Regions from separate parts of the Streptomyces sp. NPDC091281 genome, predicted to be linked through region 2. Evidence: riboswitches for the same ligand, from Rfam matches in the RefSeq annotation. Region 2 holds a riboswitch; the other holds the start of a gene.
What was found. Region 2 has a riboswitch for cyclic di-AMP ahead of ACIQPQ_RS25415 (M23 family metallopeptidase). Riboswitches for the same ligand answer to the same signal wherever they lie in the genome.
Positions count from the first base shown of each region.

Region 1: it holds a riboswitch for cyclic di-AMP, as region 2 does, so the genes downstream of both, ACIQPQ_RS05205 (NlpC/P60 family protein) here and ACIQPQ_RS25415 (M23 family metallopeptidase) in region 2, are expected to answer to the same signal.

Region 1 covers NZ_JBIVUY010000002.1:158,386-163,168, forward strand. Annotated here, with positions in the region: gene ACIQPQ_RS05200 (tellurite resistance/C4-dicarboxylate transporter family protein) at 1-549, opposite strand, end outside; gene ACIQPQ_RS05205 (NlpC/P60 family protein) at 731-1,960, opposite strand; cyclic di-AMP (ydaO/yuaA leader) riboswitch at 1,969-2,128, opposite strand; gene pcrA (DNA helicase PcrA) at 2,486-4,783, shown strand, end outside.
Region 2 covers NZ_JBIVUY010000010.1:207,949-212,731, reverse strand. Annotated here, with positions in the region: gene ACIQPQ_RS25425 (M16 family metallopeptidase) at 1-115, shown strand, start outside; gene ACIQPQ_RS25420 (M16 family metallopeptidase) at 112-1,500, shown strand; cyclic di-AMP (ydaO/yuaA leader) riboswitch at 1,817-1,984, shown strand; gene ACIQPQ_RS25415 (M23 family metallopeptidase) at 1,998-2,753, shown strand; gene ACIQPQ_RS25410 (GntR family transcriptional regulator) at 2,958-3,650, shown strand; gene ACIQPQ_RS25405 (HPr family phosphocarrier protein) at 3,995-4,276, opposite strand; gene ACIQPQ_RS25400 (GNAT family N-acetyltransferase) at 4,467-4,783, shown strand, end outside.

The DNA of each region.
Region 1 (4,783 bases), on a different contig from region 2:
GCGCGGACCGAACCGGGTCAAAGCGACGCAGTAGAGCACCAGGCCGAGCCAGAACAGCACCAGCGCGGTGTGCGCCAGCCAGGCCACACCCTCCGTACGCGCGAGGGTCGCCCCCAGTACGGCCAGCGCCTGTGTGGCCACACAACACAGGAACACCGCTCCGGGCATGTGGCGGCCCCAGTGCCGTACGACGTCGAAGAGCAGCACCGGCCACAGGAGCGCCGCCAGGGCGAGCAGCGCCTCCGCGAGGACCGGCCGGTCCAGGTCGGCCAGGCCGGTGCCCAGGACGGCGGTCGCCGCCACCGCCGTCAGCGCGCACGGTGTGCTCGCCTCGGCCCGCCACCGCTCACGCTGCACCAGCAGCCGGGCCGCGAAGTCCACCGCGAGCACCGCCCAGGCCACGCCCGACAGGACCAGGGCGATCCGGGACAGCGTCCCGTACCCGGCCAGCCGCAGGCCGACCCCGATGATGCCGGTCGCCATGACGGCGGCCCCGGCCGCCGCCGGACGCTGCGCCCACCAGGCGCGAAGGGAGGAGGAGCCGTGCATGCCGCCGATGCTAGGGAGCACCCGGCGGCGCGGACTCGGGCACACGCGCGCGGGCGCGGAAAACCACGGGATACGCCCAACGCGCGCCCGCACGCCCCTCCGCCCGCACGGCGCCCGCCCCGCTCAGGCCGCCCGTACGATGCCCGCCCCGCTCAGGCCACCCGTACGGCGCCCGCCCCGCTCAGGCCGGGCGCACCACGCTGTGGATCGATGACTCGCCGTCGTAGTAGATGGACTCCTCGCGTACGTAGGCGCCGGGCTTCGGGGCGTGGATCATCATGCCGTTGCCTATGTAGAGGCCGACGTGGGTGACGTCGGCGTAGAAGAAGACCAGGTCACCGGGGCGGGCGGCGGAGAGGGAGACCGTGGTGCCCTCCTTCACCTGGTCGTAGGTGACGCGCGGAAGGGTGACGCCCGCGGCCTTCCAGGCTGCCTGGGTGAGGCCGGAGCAGTCGTAGGAGCCGGGGCCGGTCGCACCCCAGACGTACGGCTTGCCGACCTGCGCGCGGGCGAACGCGATCGCCTTGGCGGCCTTGGTGGCGTAGGCGGGGTCGGAGGACGACGAGGAGCCCGAGCCGGACGACGAAGAACCGGACGACGAAGAACCGGACGACGAGCCCGAGGAGGAGCCGGAGGACGGGGTCTGCGAACCCGGCGACGCGTCGCTCGCCTCCTGGGCGGCGTCCGCCTTCTCCTGCGCCCGTGCCTGCCGCTCGGCCAGCTCTTTCGCCTCGCGCGCGGCCTTCTCCCGCTTCTCCTTCTCGATCGCCGCCAGCCGCGCCTTCTCCTGCGCCGTCAGCTGGGCCAGCAGCGCGCGGGCGCCGCTCAGCTTCTTCTGGACGGTGGCCTTGGCGGTGCGGAGGTCGCTCTGCGCGTCGGTGAGCGTGCCCAGGCTCTCGGCGGCCTCGCGGCGCTTCTTCATCGTCGCCGCCTGCTCGGTGACGTAGTCGTCGACGGCGCCCTTCTGGCGTTCGGTGAGGCGGCCCATCAGCTGGTTCTGGTCGAAGTAGTCCTGCGGGGAGTCCGCGAGCAGGAAGGTGGCCGTCTCGGGCGCGGAGGCGCCGGTGCGGTACTGCGCGGCGGCGGCGGAACCCAGGTCCTCCCGCGCCTCGTTGAGCTTCTGGGTGCGGCGGGCGACGTCGTCGAGGAGGGTGTCCACGCGCTTGCGCTGCTTGGTGGTCTTCTCCTTGGCCGCGTTGTACTTCTCGGTCGCCGTCTCCGCCTGCCGGTAGAGGTCGTCGACCTTCTTCTCCACCTCCTCCAGACTCGGCCGGTCGTCGGTGGCGGGTGCGGCGTTCGCCGTCTGGGAGAGCAGGGCCACCGAGGTGAGCGCGGCGGTGGCGAGAGCGGGGGTGCGGATGCCTGCTACGCGCGTCACTGACGGGCGTGGCCTGCGGTGCTGCGACGCCAAGGGAGGCGACTCCTTCCGTGCTCCGCCTACCGGGTTAGCTGTCGGGTTCGGGCGGGTGGTCCGGAAGGTTTGCCCTACGGCGCCTCCCGTGCGGGAGGTGGGCCGATTCACCCCAGAGATGTCGGTGGGTCCCCGGCTCCGGCTGCCGCGAGGGGGCGCGCCGGACTCGGCGGAGGCCGCGCGGCCCGGCGGGGATCGCCGGTGGAGGTCGTACGGCCTGCCCGGCACGGTAGCCAACTCGTATGGCCCGTGTGAAGGTTGATGGGCGATATGCCCGATACATTTTCGTGACCTTCGGGCGGGGCGGCTCCGGCGGTCACCTGGGGTGAGAGGGGGATGCCGGTAGGTGAGGGAGACGTTCCGGATGTGCGCGGCGGCCCGCACGGCAGCCGTACGACGTGCGGTACGGCAGCGGTACGACGGCGGTACGGCGGCCGTGTGACCGCCTCGCGGTGGTCGTCGCCGGGGAGGAAGTTCCGGGACCGGCGTTCGGTTGTCAGTGGGGCACCCTAGACTCGGAGAGCGATGAGCAGCCTCTTTGACGACAGCTTCCTGGCGGATCTCCAGGCCCCCCGCGGCCACGACGAGACGCCCCCGCCGCCCGAGGACGAACACGCTCCGGAGCAGGTTCCGGACGATCTGTTCGGCGGGAAGTTCGACGTGCCCCCGGACCGCGACACGCACTACCGCGACGGTGCCCCGCGCCCGGCCCTCGACGCCGCAGCCCTCCTGGAGGGGCTGAACGACAACCAGCGCGCCGCCGTCGTCCACTCCCACACCCCGCTGCTCATCGTCGCGGGCGCCGGTTCCGGCAAGACGCGCGTCCTCACCCACCGCATCGCGCACCTCCTCGCCGAGCGGCACGTCCATCCGGGACAGATCCTCGCCATCACCTTCACCAACAAGGCCGCGGGCGAGATGAAGGAGCGCGTCGAACAGCTCGTCGGCCCCCGGGCCAACGCCATGTGGGTGATGACGTTCCACAGCGCGTGCGTGCGCATCCTGCGCCGCGAGAGCAAGCGCCTCGGCTTCACGTCGTCGTTCTCGATCTACGACGCCGCCGACTCCAAGCGCCTGATGGCCCTGGTCTGCCGCGACCTGGACCTCGACCCCAAGCGGTATCCGCCCAAGTCGTTCAGCGCCAAGATCAGCAACCTGAAGAACGAGCTGATCGACGAGGAGGACTTCGCCGCCCAGGCCAACGACGGTTTCGAGAAGACCCTCGCCCAGGCCTACGCGATGTACCAGTCGCGGCTGCGTGAGGCCAACGCCCTCGACTTCGACGACCTGATCATGACGACGGTCAACCTGCTGCGCGCCTTCCCGGACGTCGCCGAGCACTACCGCCGCCGCTTCCGGCACGTCCTCGTCGACGAGTACCAGGACACCAACCACGCCCAGTACGCCCTGGTCCGCGAGCTGGTCGGCAACTCCGAGCACCCCGTCGACGTGCCGCCCGGCCCCGACGACCTGCCGCCCGCCGAACTCTGCGTGGTGGGCGACGCCGACCAGTCGATCTACGCCTTCCGCGGCGCGACGATCCGCAACATCCTTCAGTTCGAGGAGGACTACCCGGACGCGACGACCATCCTCCTGGAGCAGAACTACCGCTCCACGCAGACCATCCTCACCGCCGCCAACGCGGTCATCGAGCGCAACGAGTCGCGCCGCCCCAAGAACCTGTGGACCAACGCGGGCGCGGGCGCCCGCATCACCGGCTACGTCGCCGACACCGAGCACGACGAGGCGCAGTTCGTCGCCGAGGAGATAGACCGCCTCACCGACGCGGGCGACGCGAAGGCCGGTGACGTCGCGGTCTTCTACCGCACCAACGCCCAGTCCCGTGTCTTCGAGGAGATCTTCATCCGCGTCGGCCTGCCCTACAAGGTCGTCGGCGGCGTCCGCTTCTACGAGCGCAAGGAGGTCCGGGACGTCCTGGCCTACCTGCGCGTCCTCGCCAACCCCGAGGACTCCGTCCCCCTGCGCCGCATCCTCAACGTGCCCAAGCGCGGCATCGGCGAGCGCGCCGAGGCGATGATCGACGCCCTCTCCCAGCGCGAGAAGATCAGCTTCCCCCAGGCCCTCAAGCGCGTCGACGAGGCGTACGGCATGGCCGCCCGCTCCACCAACGCCGTCAAGCGGTTCAACACGCTGATGGAGGAGCTGCGTACGGTCGTCGAGTCCGGCGCCGGACCCGCCACCGTCCTGGAGGCCGTCCTCGAACGGACCGGCTACCTCGCCGAGTTGCAGGCCTCCACCGACCCGCAGGACGAGACCCGCATCGAGAACCTCCAGGAACTCGCCGCCGTCGCCCTGGAGTTCGAGCAGGACTCCGGTGAGGGCGAGGAGACCGGCTCGCTCTCCGACTTCCTGGAGCGGGTCGCGCTCGTCGCCGACTCCGACCAGATCCCCGACGAGGAGGAGGACGGCTCGGGCGTCATCACGCTCATGACCCTCCACACCGCCAAGGGACTCGAGTTCCCGGTCGTCTTCCTCACCGGCATGGAGGACGGCGTCTTCCCGCACATGCGCGCCCTCGGCCAGCCCAAGGAGCTGGAGGAGGAACGCCGCCTCGCCTACGTCGGCATCACCCGGGCCCGCGAGCGGCTCTACCTCACCCGCTCCGCGCTGCGCAGCGCCTGGGGCCAGCCCTCGTACAACCCGCCCTCCCGGTTCCTGGAGGAGATCCCCGCCGTGCACGTCGACTGGAAGCGGACCGGCGCCACGGCGCCCGCCGCCTCCGGGCCGGTGTCCGGTGTGGCCGCCTCCCTCTCCTCGACCCGCTCGCGCTCCTCGGCGTCCGGCGCGTCCGGCTTCGCCACC
Region 2 (4,783 bases):
CCCCGACAACCGCGCCGTGCTCGTCTACGAGCCCACCGAGGCCGCCGACACGACCGGTGACGCCGAGGCCGACACCACCGCCGACGAGGACCAGAACGAGGAGGCGGCCCAGTGAGCGAGCTGACCGCGATGGACTTCCACCCGCAGCCGCAGCCCGGCGACGCCCGGCCCTGGGCGTTCCCGGCCCCCGAGCGCGGCACGCTCGGCAACGGCCTCACCGTGCTGCGCTGCCACCGCCCCGGCCAGCAGGTCGTCGCCGTCGAGGTCAACCTGGACGCGCCCCTGGACGCCGAACCGGCCGGACTCGACGGCATCGCCACGATCATGGCGCGCGCTCTCTCGGAGGGCACCGACAAGCACTCCGCGGAGGAGTTCGCCGCCGAGCTGGAGCGCTGCGGCGCCACCCTCGACGCGCACGCCGACCACCCCGGCGTACGGCTCAGCCTGGAGGTGCCGGTCTCCCGGCTCGCCAAGGCGCTCGGCCTGGTCGCCGACGCCCTGCGCGCGCCCGCGTTCGACGACGGCGAGATCGAACGCCTGGTGCGCAACCGCCTGGACGAGATCCCGCACGAGCTGGCCAACCCGGGCCGGCGCGCCGCCAAGGAACTCTCCCGGCAGCTGTTCCCGGCCACCGCGCGCATGTCGCGTCCGCGGCAGGGCACCGCAGAGACGGTCGACAAGATCGACTCCGCCGCCGTGCGCGCGTTCTACGAGAAGCACGTCCGGCCCGCCACGGCCACCGCCGTCGTCGTCGGCGACCTCACCGGTGTCGACCTCGACGCGCTGCTCGGCGAGACCCTGGGCGCCTGGACGGGCTCCTCGGCGCAGCCGCGCCCGGTGCCGCCGGTGACCGCCGACGACACCGGACGGGTCGTCATCGTGGACCGGCCCGGCGCCGTCCAGACCCAGTTGCTCATCGGCCGCGTCGGCGCCGACCGGCACGCGCGCGTGTGGCCCGCCCAGGTCCTCGGCACGTACTGCCTCGGCGGCACCCTCACCTCCCGCCTGGACCGCGTCCTGCGTGAGGAGAAGGGCTACACGTACGGCGTGCGCGCCTTCGGGCAGGTCCTGCGGTCCGCGCCGGACGGGTCGGGCGCCGCGATGCTCGCCATCAGCGGCTCCGTGGACACCCCCAACACCGGTCCCGCGCTGGACGATCTGTGGAAGGTGCTGCGCACCCTCGCCGAGGGCGGGCTGACCGACGCCGAGCGCGACGTGGCCGTGCAGAACCTCGTCGGTGTGGCCCCGCTGAAGTTCGAGACGGCCGCCGCCGTCGCGGGCACGCTCGCCGACCAGGTCGAGCAGCACCTGCCGGACGACTACCAGGCGACGCTCTACCGTCAACTCGCCGAGACCGGCACCGTGGAGGCGACCGCCGCGGTCGTCAACGCCTTCCCGGTCGACCGCCTGGTCACGGTGCTCGTCGGTGACGCCGCGCAGATCAAGGCGCCCGTCGAGGCGCTCGGCATCGGCGACGTGACGGTCGTCTCCGCCGAGTGACCGAGTGACCGAGCGGCGTCGCCCGCGCGTGGCGCCCGCGTGCCACGCGCGCGTCGCCCGCTCGTCGCCGCACGACGCGTGTGCGACCTGGGCCCCGGAAGGCGTATCAGCCTCCCGGGGCCCGAGGTTCGGCCGACCGCGTTCCCTCGGCCCGCCACTCACTCCCCTCCCGTCGGCATGCCCGATTTGCGGGGGAGGCGGCCCCTCTGGCCTGTGTCATGCGCTACAAAGGCCCCCTCCCGTTTGGGAATCGAAGGCGTGGGTGTCTAGGTTCGTCCGGGCTGTCCGTCAGGCAGTGCGCCGCGCCCGCGGCACCGGACAGTCATCGCCGAGTCCCCGTACGGCGCGAGCCAGGGGAGCCGGGGACCCAACGAAGGCAGTCCCTGGGGTGAATCGGGTGCCCGCGCGCAGGCGAGGGGGCCCGTAGGAGACCTTCCTGCTCCGAACCCGTCAGCTAACCCGGTAGGCGAGAGGGAAGGAAAGGACCGCTCACCTCCATGGCGTTCATCTGCGCCTCCGGGAAGCACCGGCGACCCGGCCGCACGCAGCGCACCACCGCCCGCGTGGCGGGTGTCGCGGCGCTCACCACCACCGGCGTCCTCGCCACCGTCGCCTCCGCGCCGGCCCACGCCGCCGAGGCGCCCGCCGAACGGACCGGGCTCACCCCCGTCGTCATCGTCGGCGAGACCGTCGCCGCGCGCGTCGACGACCAGGCCGCCGTCCAGTCGCAGGCCGCGGAGCGGGAGGCCGAGCGCAAGGAGGCCGCCGCGCAGGCCGCGGCCAAGGTCAAGGCGGAGCGGGAGGCCAGGGCGCGCGCCGCCCGCGAGGCCGAGCGCAAGCGTCTCAACACCTTCGTGGCGCCGATCAGCGGCTCCTACGTCTCCACCGGGTACCGCTCCGGCGGCTCCCTGTGGTCCTCCGGCAGCCACACCGGGATCGACTTCCACGCCGCGACCGGCACCCCCGTGCACGCGGTGGGCGGCGGCACCGTCGTGGAGGCGGGCTGGGGCGGCGCGTACGGCAACCAGGTCGTCCTGCGGATGCACGACGGGACGTACACCCAGTACGGGCACCTGTCCTCCGTGGCCGTCTCGGTGGGACAGCGGGTCCTCCCCGGGCAGCGCATCGCGCTCTCCGGCGCCACCGGCAACGTCACCGGACCGCATCTGCACTTCGAGGCCCGCAGCGGCCAGGAGTACGGCACCGACCTCGACCCCGTCGGCTACCTCCGGCAGCACGGCGTACGCGTCTGACGGCGGACGCGTCCGACAGCGGACGGCGACAGGACGTCCAGCCCCGGCCCCCGCGGCCGGGGCTTTCGCCGTTTTCGGCCCCGTGTCGGCCAAAAAATATCCCTGGATTCCCGGCTGCCATCGGAAATTCCCGCACGTTGCAATAGAGTCACGGAACACACGTCAATCGTCGACGTTTCACGGGGATTACCGCGGAGGTCGGTCATGCGAATTCCGGCACATTCGGTGTGCACGGCCATCCGGGACGACATCGTCGCGGGTGTCTACGAGCGCGGCGGCCGCCTCACCGAGGAACTCCTCGCGCGCCGCTACGGTGTCTCGCGCGTCCCCGTCCGCGAGGCCCTGCGCACGCTGGAGGCCGAGGGCTTCGTGGTCACCCGGCGCCACGCGGGCGCGTGCGTGGCCGAACCGACCGAGCAGGAGGCCGCCGACCTCCTGGAGATGCGGATGCTGCTGGAGCCGCTCGGCGCCGCGCGGGCCGCCCAGCGGCGCACCGAGGCCCACCTCAAGGTGCTGCGCGGACTCGTCCGGCTGGGCCAGGAGCGGGCCAGGAGGGGCAACAGCGAGGACCTGCGCTCCCTGGGCGGCTGGTTCCACGAGACGCTGGCCCAGGCATCCGGCAGCCAGTCCCTGACCGCCACGCTGACCCAGCTGCGCCACAAGATCTCCTGGATGTACGCGGTGGAGGCGCCCGCCGACCCGCTGGAGTCCTGGACCGAGCACGGGGCGATCGTGGACGCGGTGGCGCGCGGCGACCACGAGCGCGCGCGGGCGGTCACGGCGCTGCACACCGAGCGCGCGACGTCCGCGCACCGGCTGCGCTTCGCGCGGGGGGACCGCCCGGACCGTGTGAGGACTTCGCAACATGCCGTAAACATGTCCGGTCCGCGCCATTAACACGAGGGCCGTATACAAAGGGCAGTCAATTGTGCGGACCCTGCGTCAGGTGCCCGCAAAGCGGTGTCGTCCCGTGAATGCGTGGACGATCGGAAGTCGGTGAGAAACCGATCAGAAACAGACGGCGCGTGAATTCCGCTGCCCGTCGTCCGGCGCGCCCGCGTATTCCGGCGGAGCGCGCTTTTCGTCTGCCGTACCGCCTTTCGCATGGCCTCTTTCCGGCCTGCCTTCTCTCGGGCCCAACGTCTCCCTTGCCCGCCCTTTCGCGGGCGCGGGTGGAAACGACGAGGCCGCGCCACCCCCGGACGGGGTGACGCGGCCCGCGGGTGCGGTGAGCGCGGGGCTCAGACCGTCTCGGGCAGCTCCTCCAGGCCCTCGGCGACCAGCTTGGCCAGCCGGTCCAGGGCCGCGTCGGCGCCCTCGGCGTCGGAGGCGAGGACGATCTCCTCGCCGCCCTGGGCGCCCAGGCCGAGGACGGCCAGCATGGAGGCCGCGTTGACGGGACTGCCGTCCGCCTTGGCGATGGTGACCGGGACGCCGGTGGCCGTGGTGGCCCGGACGAAGATGGAGGCGGGGCGGGCGTGGAGACCCTCGGCCCAGCCGACGTTGACGCGGCGCTCAGCCATGTGATGCTGCCCTTCAGGTGTCTCAGGTTGTCTAGACCAGTGTTCCACACGCGGAGCGCCGACGGGACGCCGGACGCCCCGGCGATCCCCGCGCGCGCCGCACACGGCCCCACGCCCCCCTCGGCGCGGACCCGCGCCCGCCCCACACTGCCTCGCGCCGTTGTCGTACGCGAGCCGTACGCTGGGCCCCATGCAGAGCGCGTCGGACCGGCACGAGTACCCCGCCCACTGGGAAGCCGACGTGGTGCTGCGCGACGGCGGCACCGCGCGCGTCCGCCCGATCACCGTCGACGACGCGGACCGCCTGGTCAGCTTCTACGAGCAGGTGTCCGACGAGTCGAAGTACTACCGCTTCTTCGCGCCCTACCCCCGCCTCTCCGCCAAGGACGTCCGCCGCTTCACCCACCACGACTTCGTCGACCGCGTCGGACTCGCGGCCACCGTCGGCGGCGAGTTCATCGCGACCGTGCGCTACGACCGCATCGGCGGCGACGGCATGCCCGCCTC